One region of the Pseudomonas sp. NY15435 genome, then DNA from elsewhere that is predicted to be linked to it. Evidence: predicted binding sites of a transcription regulator. Region 1 holds the regulator's gene; each other region holds the start of a gene.
The links. The regulator LexA, encoded in region 1, represses DNA repair genes until DNA is damaged. The targets are predictions, from matches to a motif close to CTGTNTNNNNANACAG.

Region 2: imuA (translesion DNA synthesis-associated protein ImuA) is a predicted target of LexA. The motif match lies at 1,577-1,592, and genes of this name have one in related genera.
Region 3: recN (DNA repair protein RecN) is a predicted target of LexA. The motif match lies at 1,323-1,338, and genes of this name have one in related genera.

Annotation. Positions count from the first base shown of each region.
Region 1 is NZ_JBLUQA010000003.1:49,885-53,155, reverse strand. Features, by position in the region: gene ACNFH5_RS07460 (hypothetical protein) at 77-316, shown strand; gene sulA (SOS-induced cell division inhibitor SulA) at 361-834, opposite strand; gene lexA (transcriptional repressor LexA) at 847-1,461, opposite strand; gene ACNFH5_RS07445 (TetR family transcriptional regulator) at 1,728-2,444, shown strand; gene ACNFH5_RS07440 (L,D-transpeptidase family protein) at 2,501-3,025, shown strand; gene nagZ (beta-N-acetylhexosaminidase) at 3,037-3,271, shown strand, end outside.
Region 2 is NZ_JBLUQA010000005.1:534,077-537,347, reverse strand. Features, by position in the region: gene ACNFH5_RS15330 (polyamine ABC transporter substrate-binding protein) at 1-109, shown strand, start outside; gene ACNFH5_RS15325 (NAD(P)/FAD-dependent oxidoreductase) at 124-1,419, shown strand; gene imuA (translesion DNA synthesis-associated protein ImuA) at 1,691-2,305, shown strand; gene ACNFH5_RS15315 (Y-family DNA polymerase) at 2,313-3,271, shown strand, end outside.
Region 3 is NZ_JBLUQA010000011.1:74,908-78,178, forward strand. Features, by position in the region: gene dnaK (molecular chaperone DnaK) at 1-497, opposite strand, end outside; gene grpE (nucleotide exchange factor GrpE) at 588-1,151, opposite strand; gene recN (DNA repair protein RecN) at 1,362-3,038, shown strand; gene fur (ferric iron uptake transcriptional regulator) at 3,178-3,271, opposite strand, start outside.

The sequences.
Region 1 (3,271 bases):
CGGTCCGCGCAAGCTTTGGCTAGGGTGTAGCGAATGTGGCTGTTACACTACGCGTTCTGCTGTGGAGAACGTCGCTATGCCAACCTCATTTCTGGAAATTGTCGAGCTGCCTGACGGGCGCATTGTGCTGCGTCGTGCGGACGAGGAGGAGGCGCTGGTGACCCTGGAGTTCTCTGCCGATGCCAAGGGCTTCCTGCAGGGCCAACACATCGAGATCGCCAAGGCGATGTTCAATGTCGGTGTACAGATGGCTGGTCGTCTCGCCGAAGGTGGCGACATGAGCATGGACGACGAAGGCCCTCGCGTCCTGCACTGAGTTCTTCCGCTTCGCCGCGTTCGCGGCGAAGCTTCTCGCTCCAATCAACCCAGACGAATATTCAGGCTCTGCGCCTGGCCGGCGACGGCAGCGCGGGACAGTTGCGTGCGCGCTTTCGCGCTGAGGTTCAGCCAGCTCACCACGGTGTGGCTGTTGCCCAGGCGCAGCGCTTCGCAGGCCAGCGCATGCGCTGCGGCCTGGTCGCGGGCCGGTAGCAGCAGGATGCCCTGGCGGTTCAGGCCGGCCTTGCGCAGCCAGTCCGGCGTCAGGCTGGACGGCGGGGCGATCAGGGTCAGCCAGCGCGAGTCACTTTCCTCGCTCAGTTCGCGGAGCATCGGCGCCAGTAACATCAGGCATTGGCCGGGGAGGCCGCGCAGGGCAATTTCGCTGAAGGCGCTTTCATCGGCGATGGGCTCTTCTTCCATCAGCTCTGGGAGCAGGGGAGCAGTACCGCTTGCCCAGAGTGCTTCCTGGAACAGCGGGAGTTGCGGCAGGTTCTGCGGCTGCGGGTACTGCATGGATGTCTCCTGTTAGCGACGGATCACGCCGACGCTCAAGCCTTCGATGACCAGTTCCTGTTCCTTGAGATCGACCTCGATGGGGGCGAACTCCGGGTTCTCGGCAAGCAGCCAGACCTTGCTGCCTTCGCGCTTGAAGCGCTTCACCGTTACCTCTTCACCCAGGCGGGCAACCACGATCTGGCCGTTACGCGCCTCGCGGGTGACATGCACGGCGAGCAGGTCGCCATCCATGATGCCGACGTCCTTCATGCTCTGGCCGCGCACACGCAGCAGATAGTCGGCCGGCGGGTTGAAGAAGGTGGGGTTGATCCGACAGGTGTCGTCGACGTTCTGCTCGGCGAGGATCGGCGCGCCAGCGGCGACGCGGCCGATGATCGGCAATTCGTCGTCGTTGGCGGCAGTCTTGGGCTCGAAGCCGGGGATGCGAATGCCACGGGAGGCGCCCGGGGTCATTTCGATGGCGCCTTTGCGGGCGAGGGCCTTCAGGTGCTCCTCGGCAGCATTGGGCGACTTGAAGCCGAGCTCCTGGGCGATTTCCGCGCGGGTGGGCGGGTAGCCGTTGGCTTCCAGGCAGCGTTTGATGAAGGCGAGGATCTCGGCTTGGCGCGGCGTGAGCTTCAGCATGTCCATACTCTGGCTTTTTATACAGTGCCTGGGATTATATACAGTGATGGCGGGCTGGCAATGCTTTTATTGGCCGCGGCTGTCAGTGGAACGTTCGTGCATGTAACCTTTGGTCTTTGGCAAGCGTCTTGCTGTCTTCTTATTTAGGATAAGTACGGTGTCTCGTCGCATTGCCATGATATTGGTAACAATCCATCGCACTTTGCTTGACAATACAAGACGCTGAAACGTATGTTTCAAACAAGTGTTTGTCAGGCGGAGTAGCCATGGCCCAGTCGGAAACCGTCGAACGCATCCTGGATGCTGCGGAACAGTTGTTCGCGGAGAAAGGCTTCGCCGAAACTTCTTTGCGTCTGATCACCAGCAAGGCGGGGGTGAACCTCGCGGCGGTGAACTATCACTTCGGCTCGAAGAAGGCGTTGATCCAGGCAGTCTTCTCGCGCTTCCTCGGCCCGTTCTGCGCCAGCCTTGAAAAGGAACTGGATCGCCGCCAGGCCAAGTCCGATGCGCCGCGCGCTACCCTGGAAGAGCTGCTGGAACTGCTCGTGGTCCAGGCCATGGCGGTGAAGCCTCGTAGCGGCAACGACCTGTCGATCTTCATGCGCCTGCTGGGTCTGGCCTTCAGCCAGAGCCAGGGCCATCTGCGCAAGTACCTCGAAGAGGTCTACGGCAAGGTGTTCCGCCGCTACATGCTGCTGGTGCATGAATCCGCGCCGCGCCTTCCGCCGCTGGAGCTGTTCTGGCGCGTGCACTTCATGCTGGGTACCGCCGTGTTCAGCATGTCCGGCATCAAGGCACTGCGCGCCATGGCCGAGAACGATTTCGGCGTGAACACTTCCATCGAGCAGGTGATGCGCCTGATGGTGCCGTTCCTTGCTGCCGGCATGCGTGCCGATAGCGGTGTGAGCGATCCGTCGCTGGCCGGTGCCCAGCTCAAGCCGCGCACCAAGTCGAGCGCCGCACAGGCTCCCGCCAAGGTCTGATCCGGGCCCGGCTTCGCGCTGGGCTGCGCCGGCCCGATCGGCTACAGTAGCCGGCCATGGCTGATCTTGATCTTCTCCATATCTCCCTTGCTGACCAGATGCTCTACGGCTTTGCCGCGGGGCGTCTTGTCGTGCGTGTTCCGGTATCCAGCGCCGCCAACGGCGCGGGAGAGCGCAACGGCTCCGGCCGCACGCCGCGCGGCTTGCACCAGGTCCGTGCACGTATTGGCGAGGGCTTGCCCAAAGATGCGGTCCTGAAGGGGCGACGCTGGACCGGCGAGACCTGGTCGGCCGAGCTTAACGAGGCCTTTCCCGGTCGCGACTGGATACTTACGCGCATCTTGTGGCTCAGTGGCTGCGAACCGGGGCGCAATCGGATGGGGGAGGTCGATACTTTCCGTCGCTACATCTACCTGCACGGCACGCCCGACTGCGAGCCCATGGGCATGCCGCTGTCCCACGGCTGTATCCGCCTGCGCAATGACGACCTGCTGGAACTCTTCCCGCGGGTGCCGCTCCATTGCCGGGTCAGAATCGAAGAGGCCGACTGTCCCGACTGGCAGGCGGCGCAACTGAATTGAAAGGAATGCACATGCAAGGCTCCCTGATGCTCGACATCGGCGGCACCTGGCTGACCGCCGAGGACCGTCAGATCCTGCGCCACCCGGAAGTCGGTGGCCTGATCATCTTTGCCCGCAACATCGAGTCGCCGCGCCAGGTGCGCGAGCTGATGGAGGCTATTCGCGCAGTACGCCCCGACCTGCTTCTGGCCGTAGACCAGGAGGGGGGGCGCGTGCAGCGTCTGCGCCAGGGCTTCCTGCGCCTGC
Region 2 (3,271 bases), on a different contig from region 1:
CTACCCGAGCCAGGCCGTGCTCGACAAGCTGTACATCGCCAAGGCGCCGCCGCCCAAGATCATGCGCCTGATGACCCGCAGCTGGAGCAAGATCAAGTTCAACCAATGAAACGAGACAGTCCCATGAAGCACACCGAGGAGCACGCCGCGTCCTATTACGCCGCGACCGCCCGCGACCGTCAGCATTACCCTTCCCTCACGGGGGATGTGCGGGCGGACGTCTGCGTGATCGGCGGCGGCTTCACCGGCGTGAACGCAGCCCTGGAGCTGGCCCGGCGTGGCCACTCCGTGGTGCTGCTGGAAGCCCGGCGCATCGGCTGGGGCGCCAGCGGGCGCAATGGCGGGCAGCTGATCCGTGGCATCGGCCACGACGTCAGCGGCTTCGCCAAGTACGTCGGCGAAGAAGGCGTGCAGTATCTAGAGCAGGCGGGTGTCGATTCGGTGGCCCTGGTCGCCGAACGCATCCGTGAGCTGGATATTGAGTGCGACCTGCGCTGGGGCTTCTGCGAGCTGGCCAATACCCCGGCGCAATACGCCGCCATGGTCCGCGAGCAGGAGTCGCTGAGCACCTCGGACTACCCGCACGAGACCCGGCTGGTGCCGCCGGAGCGCATGCGCGAAGTGGTCGCCAGCGACTGCTACGCCGGCGGACACGTCGACATGGGCTCGGGCCACCTGCACCCGCTCGACCTGGTGAAGGGCGAAGCCCGCGCGGCCAAGGCCTTCGGCGCGCAGATCTTCGAACAGAGCCCGGTGCTGCGTATCGAGCACGGTGCGACCGCTGTCGTGCACTGTGCGCAGGGCCGCGTACTGGCGAAGACCCTGGTGCTGGGCTGCAATGCGCACCTGGAAGAGCTGGAACCCAAGCTCACCGGCAAGGTGCTCCCCGCCGGCAGCTACGTGGTGGCCACCGAGCCGCTGTCCGAGGAACTGGCGGCACAGCTGATCCCGCAGAATATGGCGCTGTGCGACCAGAAAGTGGGACTGGACTACTACCGCCTGACGGCCGACCGCCGCCTGCTGTTCGGCGGCGCCTGTCACTACTCCGGGCGCGACCCGGCGGACATCGGCGCCTACATGCGGCCGAAGGTGCTCAAGGTGTTCCCGCAACTGGAACAGGTGAAGCTCGACTACCAGTGGGGTGGCATGATCGGCATCACCGCCAACCGCTTCCCCCAGGTCGGCCGGCTGAAGTCGCATCCCAATGTGTACTTCGCTCAGGGCTATTCCGGCCACGGGCTGAACGTCACGCACTGGTCGGCCAAGCTGCTCGCCGAGGCCATCCACCAGGGCGAGAGCAAGGGGCTGGACCTGTTCAGCGCCGTGCCCCACCTGACCTTCCCCGGCGGCAAGCTGCTGCGCTCGCCGCTGCTGGCGCTAGGCATGGCGTGGTATCGGGTGCGCGAGCTGATTGGCTGATCAATCGCGCTGCTATAAAGGAAAAGCCCCCGATTCGGGGGCTTTTCCTTTGATCTCTGCCGATCTCGGCCGTGGGATCGGATAATCGCGGACGGAGTCCGCTCTTACAGAAGACTCCAGACCAACCGCCATTGACGGCGCCTTTCCACCGGATAAACTGTATATCCATACAGCATTATTCGAGCTATCCCATGCCCTGCCACCCCATCCCCCTCCCCCGGCCCTGCCACCGGGCGCATGACTGTCGCCGCTTGCCGGCCGGGAGGCCGTGATGGGTAGCGTGGTCGCACTCGATACCCTGTTTCACCAGCGCCAGGTCTGGAAGGGCCAGCCCCAGGGGCTGCCACCCAGCCAGCAGCCCACCGGTCATGCATCGCTGGACGCAGCCCTGCCCAGCGGCGGCTGGCCGGAAGCGGCGCTCAGTGAAATTCTCCTGGCTGCCGAAGGCACCGGCGAACTGCAACTGGTCTGGCCGACCCTTGCGCGACTCAGCGCAGCAGGCGAGCGCATCGTGCTGGTCGCACCGCCCCATGTGCCCTATCCGGCCGCCTGGCAGGCCGCCGGCGTTGCTCTGAACCAGCTCGCCATCGTCCAGGCCAGTGGCCGTGATGCGCTCTGGGCCGCCGAACAGTGTCTGCGTTCGGGCAGCTGCGGCGCCGTACTGTGCTGGCCGCAGCAGGCCGACGACCGCGCCCTGCGTCGCCTGCAGGTAGCCGCCGAAACCGGGCAGACCCTGGCTATCGCCTACCGCTCGCAGCGTGAAGCGCTCAACCCGTCGCCCGCCGCGTTGCGCCTGGCGCTGGACGCCAACCCGGCGCAGTTGCGCGTACTCAAGTGCCGTGGCGGCCTGGCGCCGGCGCGGCCTATTCCGCTGCCCTGGCACTGAGGCCGGCATGCTCTGGGCCTGCATTCTCCTGCCGCAACTGGCGATGGACGGCGTGCTCCGTGGTCGTCCCGAGCCGGACGCCGCCCTGGCACTGCTCGCCGGGCCAACCCAACGCCGTGTGCTGCAGGCGGTGAACCCGGCGGCGCGGGCGCTGGGCCTCAAACCTGGCCAGTCGCTCACCGCCGCCCACGCACTGAGTCGCGATTTCGAAACCGCCGAGTACGACCTGCGTGAAGTGCAGCACGGGCAGAACCTGCTGGCCGCCTGGGCTTACGGATTCAGCTCGCAGGTCAGCCAGCATTACCCGCGCGCGCTGCTGCTGGAGGTGCAGTCCAGCCTGCAGCTGTTCGGCCCCTGGCCACGCTTCGAAGCTCGTCTGCGCGAGGAGCTGAACGGGCTGGGCTTCCGCCACCGCATCACCGCCGCACCCAACCCGGCGGCCGCACGCATCCTCGCCAACGGCCACGATGGCCTGGCCATCCACGACAACGACCAGTTGCGCTCGTACCTGGGCAGGATGCCGCTGGAGCGCCTTGGCCTGGAGCGCGATGCCGCCACCTCGCTGAGCCGCATGGGCCTGCGCAACTTGCAGCAACTGCTCGCCCTGCCCCGCGAAAGCCTGGCCCGGCGCTTCCCACCACAGGTGCTGCGGCAGGTCGACACCTTGCTCGGCCAACGGCCGTTGGCCCTGGAGTTCTACCGGCCGCCAGATCGCTTCGAATCGCGCATCGAACTGAACTTCGACGTGGAATCCACCCAGGCACTGCTGTTCCCGCTGCGCCGCCTGACCGCCGATCTCGCCGCCTTCCTCGCCGGGCGCGACAGCGGCGTGCAGCGCTTCATCCTCCATCTGGAACACCACGAAGGCAGCGACACGCAGATGCCCGTCGGCCTGCTCAGCGCCGAGCGCGAGGCGGCCATGCTCTTCGAACTGAGTCGGGGTCGTCTGGAACAACTGCAATTGCG
Region 3 (3,271 bases), on a different contig from region 1:
TTGACGTCCAGACCGGCGATGCGGCCGGCGTCCTTGGTGGCTTGACGCTGGCTGTCGTTGAAGTAGGCCGGAACGGTGATGACTGCTTCGGTGACCGGCTCGCCCAGGTAATCCTCGGCGGTCTTCTTCATCTTTTTCAGGACTTCAGCGGAGACCTGCGGCGGAGCCATCTTCTGACCCTTGGCCTCGACCCAGGCGTCGCCATTGTCAGCCTTGACGATCTTGTACGGCACCATCTTGATGTCTTTCTGTACGACGTCTTCTTCGAAGCGACGGCCAATCAGGCGCTTCACGGCGTACAGGGTGTTGGTCGGGTTGGTCACGGCCTGGCGCTTGGCCGGCTGACCTACCAGGATTTCGCCGTCGTTGGCGTAGCCGATGATCGACGGGGTGGTACGAGCGCCTTCGGCGTTCTCGATGACCTTGACGTTACCGTTCTCCAGGATGGACACACAGGAGTTGGTGGTCCCCAGGTCGATACCAATGATTTTGCCCATATTTCACTCTCCAGAAATTAGATTCCGCGCTGACCCTGTTGCGGGTCTTTGGCTCGGTTGATTACCCAGATGGGGACCGGGTGGTGGATTTCAAGCCTTCTCGTCGATCGAAGGCGGAGTTTGTTCAGGTGCCTTGCTGACCACGACCATGGCCGGACGCAGCAGGCGACCGTTGAGCAGGTAACCCTTCTGGAACACCTTGACCACGCTACCCGGCTCGAGACGGATGCTCTCTTCCATGGCCATGGCCTGGTGGTGTTCGGGGTTGAACGGCTCGCCGTGCGGGTCGACCGGCTCGAGGTTGTAGCGCGCCAGCGTGTCGTGGAACATCTTCAGCGTCAGCTCGATGCCTTCGCGCATCGGCTTGATTGCTTCGTCTTCCGGGTTCGACATCTCCAGCGCGCGCTCGAGGGTATCGACGATCGGCAGCAGGTCGCCGGCGAATTTCTCCAGGGCGAACTTGTGCGCCTTCTCCACGTCCTGCTCGGCACGGCGGCGGACGTTCTGCAATTCAGCGACGGCACGCAGGCTTTGATCCTTCGCCGCGGCGACCTGTTCTTCCAGCTCCAGCACGCGGGCGTTCAGGTCCCCGGTAGCGCCGGTTTCCGGCTGCTCGTTGAACTGGGAATCCTGAGTCTGTTGTTCGTCAGACATGCCACTCTCCTAAAAAAGAAAATAAGCCTTTGAAAACAAAGCGAACCCAATGGTCCGCGGCTCTGCCGACTATATGGGGCGCCTTTTTTTGACTTCAAGGGCGGCAAGCTCAAGGCACCCACATCAAGCACCCCACAGACGACGAAGGAGAATTGCCAGCGGCCGAAAATACTGTATAAATAACCAGACATTTCTACGGAGCCGCCGCCCATGCTGGTTCACCTGTCTGTGCACAACTACGCCATCGTCGAGCACCTCGATCTCGAGCTCGCCGCCGGCATGACCGTGATCACCGGCGAGACGGGCGCCGGCAAGTCGATCATGCTCGACGCCCTCGGCCTCGCCCTCGGTGACCGCGCCGACAGCGGCGTGGTGCGCCCCGGCTCCGACAAGGCAGACATTCTCGCCAGCTTCGATGTCAGTGCGATTGCCGAAGCCCGCGACTGGCTCGCCGAGCGCGACCTGGAGCAGGACGGGCCGTGCATCCTGCGCCGAGTGATCACCGCCGAAGGCCGTTCGCGCGCCTACATCAACGGCTCACCCTGCCCGCTGGGCGACCTCAAGCACCTGGGCGAGTTGCTGATCGATATCCACAGCCAGCATGAGCATCAGTCGCTGCTCAAGGCCGATACCCACCGCCGCCTGCTCGACGAGTACGCCGGCAGTCAGGACCTGGCGCGCCAGGTGCATCTTGCCGCGCAGCGCTGGAAGCAGACCCGCCAGGAACTGGACCGCCTGTCGCGCAACGGCGAAGAGCAGCGCGCCCGCCACCAACTACTCAGTTATCAGCTGGAAGAGCTGGAAAACCTCGGCCTGGGCGACAACGAACTGGAGTCACTGGAGGCCGAGCACAAGACTCAGAGCAATGCCGGCAGCCTGATCGCCGCCTGCCGCCAAGTAGTCGAACTGTGCAGCGAGAGCGATGCCGGCAACGTGCTGTCGGCGCTGACCTCCAGCCTCAACCGCCTCACCGCTTTCCAGAGCCAGCCCGCCGCGCTGGGCGAAGCGGTGAACCTGCTGTCCAGCGCGCAAATCCAGGTGGAAGAGGCCATCGGCGAACTGAACCGCTTCGTCGACCACTTCGACGCCGACCCCCTGCGCCTTCAGCAACTGGAAGAGCGGATGGACACCATCTATAGCCTCGCGCGCAAACACCGCGTCCAGCCCCATGAACTACAGGATTTGCAGCAGCGTCTGCTGGACGAACTCGAAGCGCTGAACGCCGACGACGAAGCCGTCGACCGCCTGGGCGAGGAGCTCGCCGCCTACGCCCGCCATTACCAGGAGAAGGCCGCAGAGCTCAGCCAGCTTCGTCGCACCGCCGCACCGCAACTTGCCAAGGCCGTGGAAGTGGAGATGCAGCGACTGGGGATGCCGGGGGGCCGCTTCGCCATCGAACTGCGCGACGCCACTTCCGATGAGCCTCAGGTGAATGGTCTGGAACAGCTGGAGTTCCTCGTCAGCGCCAACCCCGGCCAACCACTGAAGGGCCTGGCCAAGGTTGCCTCGGGCGGCGAATTGTCGCGCATCAGCCTGGCGATCCAGGTGATCACCGCGCAGACCTCACGCACTCCCACGCTGGTCTTTGACGAAGTGGATGTTGGCATCGGCGGCCCCACCGCCGAAGTCGTCGGCCAACTGCTGCGCCGCCTGGGCGATCGCGGCCAGGTACTGACGGTCACCCATTTGCCGCAAGTCGCAGCACAGGGACACCAGCACCTGTTCGTCCACAAGGACCGCGACACCAGCGAAACCCGTACCGCCGTGGCCAACCTGAAGAAGTCCGAGCGCATCGAAGAAATCGCCCGCATGCTCGGCGGCGTCGACCTGACCAAGGAATCCCTGGCCCACGCTCGCAAGATGGTCGATTCCGCAGTCCAGAACTGACCTGTAGGAGCGAGCTCGCTCGCGAACTGCTTGGCCCTGAGGCAACCGGGAATTTTGTTCGCGAGCAGGCTCGCTCCTACATGGAAGCCCCAAACGAAAACGGCGACCCGAGGGTCGCCGCTTTTGCATCTGCGTACGCTTATTTCTTCTTGCGCACGTAGAGCACCAGATTGTGATCGACGAGCTCGAAGCCGCGCTCCTTGACGATCTCCTTCTGGCGTTTCTCGATTTCC